Linked DNA regions of Heyndrickxia acidicola. Each later gene encodes a partner of the first gene's protein in a complex. Links are inferred from orthologs where the notes say so. Each region holds a gene or a part of one and is shown on either strand. Other genes may lie near its edges.

Evidence for each region. Proteins that work in one complex are often made in the same cells at the same time.
Region 2: the proteins of A5N88_RS02320 (region 1) and smc are in contact, whole or in part, in a crystal structure (PDB 3ZGX), measured with the Bacillus subtilis proteins. The link is inferred for Heyndrickxia acidicola from one-to-one orthologs.

The regions. Positions count from the first base shown.
Region 1 is NZ_KV440953.1:496,950-504,715, reverse strand. What follows is about bases 1,437-4,188. They hold A5N88_RS02320 (segregation/condensation protein A), read right to left. Parts: upstream 3,318-4,188; coding sequence 2,556-3,317; downstream 1,437-2,555. Other genes in these bases: A5N88_RS02315 (DUF309 domain-containing protein), read left to right, coding at 3,826-4,188; A5N88_RS24005 (YjcZ family sporulation protein), read left to right, coding at 3,520-3,612; scpB (SMC-Scp complex subunit ScpB), read right to left, coding at 1,976-2,569; A5N88_RS02330 (D-alanyl-D-alanine carboxypeptidase family protein), read right to left, coding at 1,437-1,797. Also shown: A5N88_RS02340 (spore maturation protein), read right to left, coding at 1-95; A5N88_RS02335 (nucleoside recognition domain-containing protein), read right to left, coding at 96-689; more of A5N88_RS02330, read right to left, coding at 682-1,436; more of A5N88_RS02315, read left to right, coding at 4,189-4,338; A5N88_RS02310 (GNAT family N-acetyltransferase), read right to left, coding at 4,671-5,033; lysA (diaminopimelate decarboxylase), read right to left, coding at 5,347-6,666; A5N88_RS02300 (spore germination protein), read right to left, coding at 6,806-7,766. UniProt on the Bacillus subtilis protein: Participates in chromosomal partition during cell division. May act via the formation of a condensin-like complex containing Smc and ScpB that pull DNA away from mid-cell into both cell halves.
Region 2 is NZ_KV440953.1:1,734,225-1,739,522, forward strand. What follows is about bases 1,136-5,298. They hold smc (chromosome segregation protein SMC), read right to left. Parts: upstream 4,900-5,298; coding sequence 1,336-4,899; downstream 1,136-1,335. Other genes in these bases: ftsY (signal recognition particle-docking protein FtsY), read right to left, coding at 1,136-1,274; rnc (ribonuclease III), read right to left, coding at 4,951-5,298. Outside these bases: A5N88_RS08150 (putative DNA-binding protein), read right to left, coding at 1-133; more of ftsY, read right to left, coding at 285-1,135. UniProt on the Bacillus subtilis protein: Required for chromosome condensation and partitioning.

The DNA.
Region 1 (7,766 bases):
TCATAGGCAGGTATCTTTTTCCAAACACTGTATAACAATATAAAACCGATCATAATGGGGATGATCCAGATGGAGATCATGGAAATAACTTGCATCTATTCTCCCCCTTTCCGCTTTCTTCTGAAATAAAAATACCGGTCTATTAAAATGGCTACAATAGTTGCAATTGCTGTAGCGAGCAAAGTAGGACCGACAATTTCTGTCGGCGATGCAGAATGATAATTCATTCTTATTGCAATAACGGTTGTAGGTATCAATGTAAGACCAGATGTGTTTAATGCCAAAAAGGTAATCATAGAACGGCTCGCAACCGGCTTTCCTCCATTCAATTCTTTCAATTGCTCCATCGCCTTTATGCCCAGTGGTGTAGCTGCATTGCCTAAACCAAACATATTCGCCATAATATTGGAAACGATATACCCCATCGCAGGATGGTCTCCTGGCACTTCAGGGAATAGCCGTTTTATTAACGGATGGCAGAGCCTGGAAAATTTATAAAGCAGTCCCGATTCTTCTGCAATTTTCATGATGCCCAGCCAGAAAACCAGTATACTGATTAATCCAATACATAGTGTAACAGCTTCATTTGCAGAATGAAAAATGGCTTCATTTACTTGTTTCATTCTTCCATTTACTGCAGCAAAAATAAGCCCGACAATGGTCATCCCGATCCAAATATAATTAACCATTGTTCATTACACCTAACTGAATAAACAGTACCTGCTTGAAGATCCCAAGCCAGCTGGTTTTTTCAGTTTGTTTTTCCGTGCTATAGTAGACCGGGATACGCCGGATTTGTTTATTGTCCATATAAATAATAGCTTTTCCCACGATATGCGGTATTTTTTTGGGACTCTTCCATTTTTCACTTGGTTTTACAAGCTGATAGTCCACATGAATATCCGATTCCTCCTGTTTTTTCAAGGGATATACAACATCGTTTTTAATATATACATGGTTTTTTAGATACTTCGTCGTTATGGCATTCACCAAACCCTTTTCTAGAATTATAGTAGGATGGAAGTTCTTGAATCCATATTCATACATGGAAATATGATCATTCCAATCGTCAGAATCATTCAGAGTAACAGAAATCAAATTTTCACCATCCTTTGAAGCCGTTGTAACGAGAGTCCTTCTAGCCAGCTTGGTAAAACCTGTTTTCCCCCCTGTACAATATTTATATTTTTCGGTTAAAAGCCTGTTCTTATTTTTCCAGCCCTTATACATTTTAGTTCCTGCAATTTTTTCGTATGTTTTATTTTGCATGGCATAACGCGTAAGGACAGCCATATCGTAGGCTGTTGAAAAGTGGTCTGAACTGTCATCCAGTCCGCTTGGATTGGAAAAATGGGTATTAAGCATGCCTATTTCTTTGGCTTTTTGATTCATTAAGAAAACAAATCCCTGTATACTCCCTCCTACATGTTCAGCAATGGCATTAGCTGCATCATTCCCGGAACGAAGCATCAGACCGTAAACCAAATCCACCAGCTTTCTTTTTTCTCCTGCCTTTAAATAAAGGGAAGAGCCTTCCGTTCGGACTGCAGTTTCACTTATCATAAATGTATCATTCAGTTTACCCGATTCTATCGCAAGAATAGCCGTCATTATTTTTGTTATGGATGCAATTCTCCTAGGCTGGTTAGCATTTTTTTCATATAGAATCCGCCCGGTATCCTGATCCATTAATATTGCGCTGGCCGCTCCGACAGAAATGCTTGCAGAGGCCGGCTTAGAAGGCATGAGTGCTAAAAGCATCATCACGATGAATAAACGTGCAAGGAAATGTTTCATATAAGTGCTCCTCTTCCTTTTCATTATCTGCAGTATTTCCGGAGAGAATCACATGGCAGCCGTCACGATCTTTTCTCTCACCCAACTTCACCCCATCTTTGTACAAGTTTATGCAGAACCAAGGTTGATATGAATAAAAAAGAGGCCATTTGCTAAGCAAACAGCCTCTTGTCTTCTATTATTCATTAGTTTCCATCGACTCTTTGAATTTCTCAAAAAATAAATCCGCTTCGTCGAGATCATTTTCTTCATCAATATCCTGGGATAGCGGCGGAAGTTCACTTAAGTCCTTTAACCCAAAATAATCAAGGAATTCTTTCGTAGTACCATATAAAATGGCCCTGCCTGCTCCTCCTGCACGGCCAGCTTCCTTGATCAGTCCTTTTGCCATTAAAGTTTGCAATGGCCGTTCTGTTTTTACACCCCGTATTTCTTCTATTTCCAGCCTTGTGATCGGCTGTTTATAGGAAACAATGGCGAGTGTCTCAAGTGCAGCCTGTGAAAGTGTAGAAGAACCAGGAGCTTCAACCAATCGCTTTAGATAATCCGCGTTCTCCTTTTTGGTTGCCAGTTGATATGTATTCGCTATCTCGACCAGGGTAATACCTCTATCTGGATCATTTTCATACTCTTCTTTGAGCGTATGAATAAGTTCAATCGTTTTTTCTTCCTCTACTTCAAGTACAGCCATCATTTGTTTAATGGATAGTCCTTCGTCACCCGCAGCGAAAAGCAAGCTTTCTAGGATCCCTTTCCAATTAGTTGTTTCCAACTACGCTCGCTCCTTTCCGGGCAACATAAATTTCTTCAAAATTTCCTTCCTGGTCCACAAAAATTTCATTCCTTTTCATTAATTCCAATACTGCTAAAAAGGTAATAACAATATGCTCTTTGTCCTGATAAGGGAAGAGTGAATAGAAACTTTTTTTTCCCCGAATTGAATTCAATTCTTTTGTTATTTCATCCATTCTCGTTTCAATTGATATTTCCTGCCGGGCTATTTTAGTTGATAACGGCTTTTGAAGCTTCTTTCTTCTTAACAGCTTATTTAATGCGCCAATCATATCATAGAGCGATACTTCGACTTCCTGTTTATCCATCTGAGTTTCAGTCATCAATTCTGTCAAATCACTTGGGGGCTTTGTAAACATTTGGCCGCGGTCCATTTCCAGGTTCTTCAACTGCTGGGCAGCCTCTTTGTATTTTCTGTAAACAACCAGCTGTTCAACAAGATTGTCCCGTGGATCTTCCATATCGGGTTCGAGCTCATCCTCAAAAAATTCTTCTTCCTGCTGAGGAAGCAGCATTTTGCTTTTTATTGCAAGCAGGGTAGCAGCCATGACTAAATACTCACTCGCAATATCTAACTCCAGTTCCTTCATTGCATGGACATATAGTAGATATTGTTCGGTAATTTCAGACATAGGGATATCATATATATCAATTTCAAGACGATTTATCAAGTGAAGCAAAAGATCCAAAGGTCCTTCAAAAGCTTCGATTTTTACATTATACTCCATACAATCACCAATTCTAATATTCAAGCCTAAAGGGCTATTAATAGTATAGATGATTATAAGGCATCCTCCAATAAAAATTTTTTCACAGTCTTCCTAATCCCCGGACTTTACAAATAGAAATTTCCCCCTTTGGGCTCTGGCCCATACACCTTTATTCCGTTCTACATACAATACATCGAATGAAAAAACAGGAGGGATTTACATGGGAGACGGAGTTGGATATGGCGGAGGCTTTGCGTTAATCGTAGTATTATTTATTTTATTGATTATCGTTGGCGCTGCATATATTTACTAAAAACAAGAACACAAGGATAAATCCTCGAAAAGAAGTCGGTCTAGCTGCCGATTTCTTTTCCCTTTATTGGTTTATTTTTATAGATGTTAAAAAATTGAAACCTTGGAGTTCTTGAGGATACATATGATAAGCTAGAACGGTGCATCATCTACAATCTATTTCGTGCTACCGCTAAGTATCAAGGAAAGCTTTATGGAGAGGAGTTTATAAACATTGCATTATCCTTCCGAATATATATCTTATTTAATTCATTTTCATGGGGATCGGGATTACTTTGAGTGCCATGAAATTTTAGAGGAATATTGGAAAGAGTCCAATGATTTCAACAGGGATTCAGTGTGGGTAGGTCTCATCCAGGTGGCCGTTGCATTCTATCATTACCGCCGCAGGAACCTAAAAGGTGCCTCCCGGTTATTAACCAGATCTAGGAATCTATTAAGTAAAAAAGAACAGGATATCCATCACCTCGGATTGGACTACCCTAAACTCCTGAATATTTTAGATGTCTCTATTGCAAAACTTAGCTCAGGTCAACCTTATAAAAGCATTGACCTTCCCATTCTTGACTCTAAGCTTTTACAGCTGTGCTTGACAGAGTGTAAAAAGAACGACTTCCAATGGAATATGCCAAGTGATCTGCAAAATCACTTTATTGTTAACAGACATTTAGTCAGAGACCGTTCTGAAATTGAGAAAATGAGATTAGTTGCGTTAAGTCAAAAGTGAAAAAAATGCAAAGGCATCGCTTGGCTAAGAAAAGCGTAAGCCATAAGGTTTCACATAAATTGGCTATTTATTTCCGCTCTAATCTATAGAGCAAAAACCACAAAAATTCCAATTTTCAAGTTCAATAATAAATCTTAAATTTTTATTTTGAAAACTGCTCGTTTTTTAGCTGAGCTGAAAGTCGTGTGAAACTTCTGTTTCACACGAATGAGCTAAAAAACAACGGCGTCCTTTAACAAAGCCTATTATAAATTATTAAAGTATGTAGAGCGTTTCAATCTATAAAGTAATAAAAAATTTTATACTTTCCTCTAAAACAAAAAGCAGACGCATTATTCCTTTGCGTCTGCTTCTTCAAGGTCACATTTATCAAAAAATGCTACAGTATGCGGATTGGGTATAAGCTGTTTATCCTCATATATCTGTTTTAATGATTTCATCATATTTTTTCCGACACCTTGTTGCCTGTGAGAAGGATTTACGGATATATGTTGAATTTCTACTATTTGACCATTGATTGTCACTCCAATAAGACCAATCAAATCTTCCTCTTTCCAAAAAAAGAGCTGCCAATCATCTTCTGTTTCATATTGCTTTATGGTCTGCTGCAGCCTTTTAAGATCCTTTTCGTTGGGCATAAATGATAATAGCCCCATTGCAATCTTTTCAAAGGCTTTTTTATATCGAATTAACATAACATATCCCTCGTTATCTTTTTCCGTTTTTTACCTTTTTCCTTACAGTATAGACCATGCCTTCTTAGAATAAACAGTATTCTACCTGTACATTGCCATTTTTGGATAGGACGGTGTCTGCTTTACTTACCAGGTAGAAGAAAAAAACAATCGTACACACCCCAAATGAGTGCAGCCATGATTAACAGAATAAATAACCAGACATTTTTTTACGCATTTTTATCTCCCAATACCAGTATAAGCTCCGTAACAAAATTTGTTCTTACTCGTTATTGTACCTATTTTCTTTTTTTTTCGCAATCCTTTGAATCTATTAAGATTGAACATTGACATTATAAGGAAGATCATGACGAATAATATCTTCATATGTTTCACGTCTTATCACCAATTGAGCTTCTCCATTTTCAACAAAGACAACCGGAGGGCGTGGAATACGATTATAATTATTTGACATTGAGTATCCATATGCTCCTGTACAGAAAACAGCCAAAATATCGTCGTTATTTGTTTTTGGAAGCGGCAAGTCCCAGATGAGCATATCTCCTGATTCACAGCACTTCCCTGCGATGGATACATATTCTTCCACAGCGTCGTTTGGACGGTTCGCTAAAGCAGCTTCATATTTTGCTTCATAGAGCGCAGGACGAATATTATCACTCATGCCGCCATCTACAGCTAAATATTTCCTTACATCCGGTACCTGTTTGCTTGAACCAATGGAATAAAGAGTAGTTCCTGCTTCGCCGACTAGCGACCTGCCTGGTTCAATCCAAATTTCAGGCATTGGCAAATCAAGACTTTCTGTATGACGCTTTACTTCGATTACAATTTTTTCGACATAATCAGATGGAGCCAGCGGAACATCTTCTTCTGTATACCTGATTCCGAATCCTCCCCCCAAGTTTAAAACAGATGGAAAATAGGAATACTTCTTCTCCCAGTCATGCAATTTATCAATGATTTTGTGAGCAGCAAGCACGAAACCAGTCGTTTCAAATATTTGTGAACCAATATGGCAATGAACACCAAGCAGATTTACATGATCAGACTCCAAAGAAAGCTTTAAGGCTTCTTCCGCCTGTCCATTCTGCAGGTCAAAGCCAAATTTAGAATCCTCCTGGCCTGTCAGGATATAGTCATGTGTATGGGCTTCTATTCCCGGAGTTATCCTTAATAGAATATCCATCTTGCAGTCCTTTTCACTGCATAACCCCGTTAATAGGTCCAGCTCATAAAAATTGTCGACTACCACACAGCCAATTTTGTGTTCTATAGCCATTAACAGTTCTTCTCTGCTTTTGTTATTCCCATGAAAGTGAATCTTCTTAGTCGGGAATTGTGCAGCAAGAGCCGTATATAATTCTCCTCCTGAGACCACATCCAAAGACAAACCCTCTTCTTCAGCAAGATTAAGCATGGCGATGGATGAAAAGGCCTTGCTTGCATAGGCTACTTGCGAACGCACTCCCAGCTTTTCAAATGTATGTTTAAATGACCTTGCCCTTTCTCTAATGAGCTGTACATCATAGACATACAAAGGCGTACCATAATTTTTAACCAATTCCATCGTATCTACTCCGCCTATTTGCAGATGGCCATTTTCGTTGACCTTTTGGGTTCCATATAAATGCATTCTCTTCATCTCCATGCCTTAGCTTTTACAACCGAAAACTGATGTAAAATAGACAGCTGTCATAGGACAAACTGTCTATTTAAAATCTTAACGGAAATTAGATAAACTTTATCATAGAACAACCATTTTGACAATGGTCTTACTCCTTTGGAGGCTGTCTAAATCGATCCCTTGGATGTACAATGCTCGGACGGTATATAGAGCCCGGAATAGGGCGCCGGATGAGAATATGGACGAATGCAGGCGGATTAAACGGTATAAACGGCCACATGTAAGGAGTATTCAATGAACGATTTGAAATTAAAAACAGTAAAAATACTGTGCACCCTATGACTAGACCCGGCAATTTAAAGATAGCTACTATTATTAGCAATGCCCATCTCACCAGCTTGTTAGCTACACTTAATTCGTAGCTTGGCGTAGCAAAGGTTCCTACAGCTGCTATCGCAACATACAGAATAACCTCTGCCGTAAAAAGACCTACACTGACCGCTATCTGGCCGATCATGACTGCAGCAATTAAACCCATTGCCGTCGCCAACGGGGTAGGAGTATGAATCGCTGCTATCCTTAAGAATTCGATACCTAAGTCAGCTAATATAATTTGCACAAGCATTGGAATATGTGTATGTTTATTCGGACCAATAAACTCAAGATTATGCGGGAGCAGATGAGGCTCCAATACATATAAATACCATAATGGCAGCAAAAACAATGATGACATTATCCCAAGGAAACGGACTGACCTTAAAAATGTTCCAACCAAAGGTGCCTGCCTGTATTCCTCTGCATGCTGTGTATGATGGAAAAAGGTTGTCGGTGTAATGATGACACTGGGTGATGTATCAACAATAATTAGGACATGCCCTTCAAGCAAATGAATGGCCCCGGTATCGACACGCTCTGTAAACCTGACAAGAGGATATGGATTGTAGCCCTGGTGCAGAAGATATTCTTCTACTGTTTTGTCTGACATCGTAATACCATCTACTTCAATCGATTGGATCTCCTGCCGGATCGTGTCCACTAATCCCGGATTTGCGAGCCCTTCAATATAAGCGAGAGCAATGTCGGTTTTCCCTCTTTCTCCGACTTTTAAC
Region 2 (5,298 bases), 1.2 Mb from region 1 along the record:
CATATTCTTCGGCAATTTCACCAAGCGAAAAATCATCTAAATAGTAGAGGGACATATAACTGCGCTGCTTAGGAGTCAACAAAGATTGATAAAAATCATAGAGATAGTTTATTCTCGTTGTTTTCTCTAACACGTCTTTTCCCCCTTGTTAAGTGAAAAACCTTTACATATGAAGAATACACAGTTTTTTAAGCATTGTCAAGAATATCTATTGCGTATTATCTACTTTGCCCAGCAAAAATAGAAGAGGGCTATCTCCAAAAAGCCCTCTAGTTACATTCCTATTATTCTTCTGCTGTTTCAATCAAGTTGGAAAAAAGGCCATAGACATATTTCTCTGCATCAAACTCCTGAAGATCGTCCATCTTCTCCCCTAAGCCAACAAATTTTACAGGTATTTCGAGCTCGTTGCGAATTGCCAATACAATTCCTCCCTTAGCTGTTCCATCAAGCTTGGTCAGAACAATACCTGAAACATTTGTGACTTCTTTAAAGGTCTTCGCCTGTATCAAAGCATTTTGGCCTGTAGTCGCATCCAATACCAGCAGCACTTCATGAGGTGCACCAGGTATTTCCCTTTCAATAACACGCTTGACCTTTTCCAATTCGTTCATTAAGTTCACTTTATTTTGAAGACGGCCGGCTGTATCGCATAAGAGGATATCCGCTTTACGGGCTTTGGCTGCCTGAATGGCATCATACATTACTGCCGCCGGATCAGAGCCTTCTCCCTGCTTAATGACCTCCACACCGACACGGTCGCCCCATACTTCTAATTGATCAATCGCTCCTGCTCTGAAGGTATCCCCAGCAGCCAAAAGTACTTTTTTGCCTTCTGTTTTAAACTTGTGTGCCAGCTTTCCAATTGTCGTTGTTTTTCCCACGCCATTGACACCTACAAACAGAACTACAGTTAATCCGTTGTCCTGGATATTAAGAGTACTTGATGTGTCCTGTCCGTTTTCATAAATTTCAACGAGCTTTTCAGAAATAACGGATTGTACATCGGCTGTTTCCTTGATGTTCTTCCTTTTCACTTCCATTTTTAATTCTTCAATCAATTCCATGACTGTATTAAAGCCAACATCCGCCTGAATGAGGATTTCCTCAAGTTCTTCAAAAAAATCCTCATCTACTTTACGATAGCGTGCAACCAGATCGTTAACTTTAGTGCTGAAATTGTCCCTTGTTTTTGTAAGACCCTCTTTAAATTTATCTGATACAGAATCAGCTGATTGAGTAAATTTATCCTTCAACTTTTTTAAAAAACTCATGTCTACACATCCCAACTAATCATTTACTATCCAATAATCCAGCAATTAGAACTTTATTGATTTATCCAACGAGTTCCTTTGTGTCTTCCAGCCTTACCGAAACCAGCTTGGAAACACCTGATTCTTGCATGGTTACCCCATACAAAACATCTGCTTCTTCCATTGTACCTTTTCGGTGAGTGATCACTATAAACTGCGTTTCCTCACTAAATTGCTTAAGATATTTACTGAATCGGTATACGTTTGCTTCATCAAGTGCCGCTTCCACCTCGTCAAGGATACAAAACGGAACAGGACGAACTTTTAGAATGGAGAATAGCAAAGCAATGGCCGTTAAAGCCCGTTCTCCTCCGGATAATAGGCTCAGGTTTTGCAGTTTTTTCCCCGGCGGCTGGGCAACAATGTCAATCCCTGTACTTAAAAGATCATCAGGACTGGTCAGCTTCAATTCAGCCCTTCCGCCGCCAAATAATGATTTAAAAGTCGGTTCAAAATGATAACGGATCGACATGAATGTCTCTTGAAATCTCCGTTTCATTTCCTCATCCATCTCGTCTATGATTTGGAAAAGAGTATCCTTTGCTTCCTGAAGATCCGTTTGCTGCTCTCTTAAAAATTCATAGCGCTGGGATACCCTCTCATATTCCTCAATAGCACCGAGATTGACTGTCCCCAGTTCCTCAATGGCAAGCTTAATCAGCTTCACATGTTTCCTTGCATCCTCCAGAGGAATCTCGAGTGGAAATGACTCATTAGCCGCTTCAAATGTCAGCATATATTCTTCATGAAGGCGATTTAAACGATTTTCCAATTCAACGTCCAAACGGTTGATTTTTACTTCCTCGTCCTTTACCACTTCCACTAAGCCCTTATGCTGCCTTTTTAATTCCTTTAAATCGAGCTCAGCATCCTCGAGCTGACTCTGCAATTTCAGCCTTTCATTTCTTCGGATGGATATCAGATTCGCGGTTTCCTGTTTATCCAAAAGCTTTCTTTCAGCTGCCAATGACAGTTCTTCTTCACCTGAATGATTTGTGCTAACTTCACTATTCAGCCAATTGAGCTCATCCTCAAATAGAAGCTTCTTTTTAAGTGTATCTTCACATTCAGTTTCTATTCTTTTAAGCTGATCACGGCTCGAAACCAGCTGTTCGTTCTTAACGGCAAGCCTTGCTTTTAAATCACTTATTTCTGCCTGAAGGTTTTCCTTGGAAATATTTTCACTGTTCTTTCTTCGTGTCAGCTTATCAATTTCCCTTTCAAGTTCCTTTATTTTAGCTGCGCTTTTCTTAAGAGCTTCATTGATTTCCGCCATTCTTGCCTGAACGGTATTAGAGGCTGTTTTTGACTCTGTGCGATCCATGTCATAAATCATCAGCCTTTCATTCAAGTTCTTTTCGGCTAATTCTATTTGTCTTAGTTCCGATTTTTGCTCCTGCTGTTTAAAACGAAGTTCTTCCCCTGCAAGCCGCATCTCCTCCAGAGAGGCTTCAAAATCAGAACAATCTTTTTTCAGCATTTTGACTTGCTGCTCAAGCTGCGAGGTCTTTTCTTCCATGGAGGCAAGCTTTTCCTTTAAGTCCTCCAACTCGCCTTTTCTGCTTAACAATGAGCTGCCTGATTGTTTTACCGTTCCTCCAGTCATGGATCCGCCGGGATTTACTACATCTCCATCTAGTGTCACAAGCCTGTAGCGATATTGAAGAATTTTAGCAATCACATTAGCTCCTTGAAGATCCTTCGTAATCACCACATTCCCTAAAAGGCTGCCTGCAATGTTCTGGTAATCAGGTGAAATACTTAATAATTCCGCAGCTATCCCAACATAGGCAGGATGTTTTTGAACAGCATCCAGCTGATTAGCTGGGATAAACTTGCTCTTCATAATATTTAACGGCAGAAATGTTGCTCGTCCAAAACGATTGGCCTTAAGATATTGTATCGCTTTCCTGCCATCCTCTTCGGTCCGTACCACAATATGCTGCATCGCGCTTCCCAGTGCAGTATCAATTGCAAGCTCATATTCCTTTGGAACCTGTATTAATTCAGCAACTGCCCCTACAATTCCCTGCAGCTTTAGATTTCTGGCCTTAAGGACTTCCCTTACTCCTTGGAAAAAGCCTGTATAGTCATCTTCCATTTCTTCAAGTGTTTCTTTTCGTGACTTAGCCTTCTGCAAGTATTGATAGGCCTGGTATAAAATCGTTTCTTGTTTTTGATATTGATTTTTAATATTTTCTAGCTTTCTTTGTTTTTCCCTGTAGGATGAAATATGCTCTTCCAGCTGTTTGTCCAAAGTCTCCAGCAGCTGTACAGCCTCCTGCTTTTGCTTTTGGATAAAAACTCGTTGTTCTATATATTTTTTATTTTCAGCTTCCAGCTTATCAGTCTTAACAGCCTGCTGGTTTAATTGCTGCTCTAGATAATGAAGCTCATTTTTACCTGAAGCCTGTTTGTTTAACCATTCAATATAATCGCTTTTTAAAGATTCAATTGCGTCCTCAATGTTAATGTCGAAGCTTTGAATTTGACTGTTTTTATCTCTCAGGCTGGTCCTTAGGGCGTCTGCTTCTTGTTGATTGCTGTCTGATTCCAGGGCAAGTTTTTCTTTTTGATTGCCGAGCCTGTTCAGTTTTTCAGTTAATTCTTCAATATTCTTTACTAGCTGGTCTTTATTGTGTGTTGCATTTTTTTTCCGTTCTTTTAGAACTTCTTTGCGTCCTTCCAGCTTTTCCAGCTCTTCCGTTGCAGTAAGCAGTACACTTTGGAGATCATTAATTGATTCGTCATGGGCAGCTAAATCACTCCTCATTCCTTCTAAGCGTGTCTCTTCTTTGTGAAGTTCTATTGAAATTGCTGCCTCTTGTCTTTGATGAAGCTCAAACTGCTGTTTCAAACTTTCCCATGATGCATGCAGATCTTTGATTTCACGAACGGTTAAAGCGACTTCAAACGCTTTAAGATCTTCTTTTTTCTCTAAGTAATCCTTTGCTATGGATGCCTGTATTTTTAAGGGTTCAACCTGTCCTTCAAGCTCGAAAAGAATATCATTTACACGGTTAAGATTGTCCTGTGTTTCATTCAGCTTATACTCGGCTTTCTTTTTACGGTTTTTATATTTCAAAACGCCGGCTGCTTCTTCGAAGATTGTTCTCCGTTCTTCTGCTTTGCTATTTAGAATTTGTTCTACTTTCCCTTGGCTTATAATAGAAAAAGCTTCACGTCCTAATCCTGAATCCATAAAAAGGTCGACAATATCCTTCAACCTGCAAGACTGCTTATTGATTGAAAACTCACTCTCTCCTGAACGGTATACACGGCGGGATACGCTTACCTCATTGTATTCAATAGGCAGTTTGTGGTCTTCATTATCCAGAGTAAGGGTTACTTCTGCAAAATTCAGTGCTTTTCTGGAATCGCTCCCCGCGAAGATAATATCTTCCATTTTTCCTCCGCGAAGAGATTTTGCTGATTGTTCACCAAGTACCCATCTGACTGCATCAATAATATTGCTTTTCCCGCTACCATTAGGCCCTACCACCGCTGTTACTCCTGTTACAAAGTCGACAGAAATTCTTTCAGCAAAGGATTTAAACCCAATAATGTCTAAGCGTTTGAGGAACATCCGTGCTCCTCCTTTCATCTGTCCTGCCAGGACCGTTTTTTATTTATACTATTATTGTTTCTCTTTCAGTTTGCTTAAGGCTATCTGGGCTGCATGCTGCTCTGCTTCTTTCTTAGACCTGCCGGCTCCTTCGCCCAGTTCTAGGCCGTTTAATGTAACACGTGATACAAATTCCCGGCTATGAGCAGGTCCTCTTTCGTGCAGTACCACATATTCAAGCATGCCTGCACCATCTTTTTGTACAAACTCTTGCAATTGACTTTTAAAATCCATCACATGAGAAAAAGCACCAGCATCTACTTTTGGAAAAACGACTTTTTCCAAAAACCCTATTACGGTATCTAACCCTTGATCCAGGAATAACGCCCCAATAAAGGCCTCGAAAACATCCGCCAACAA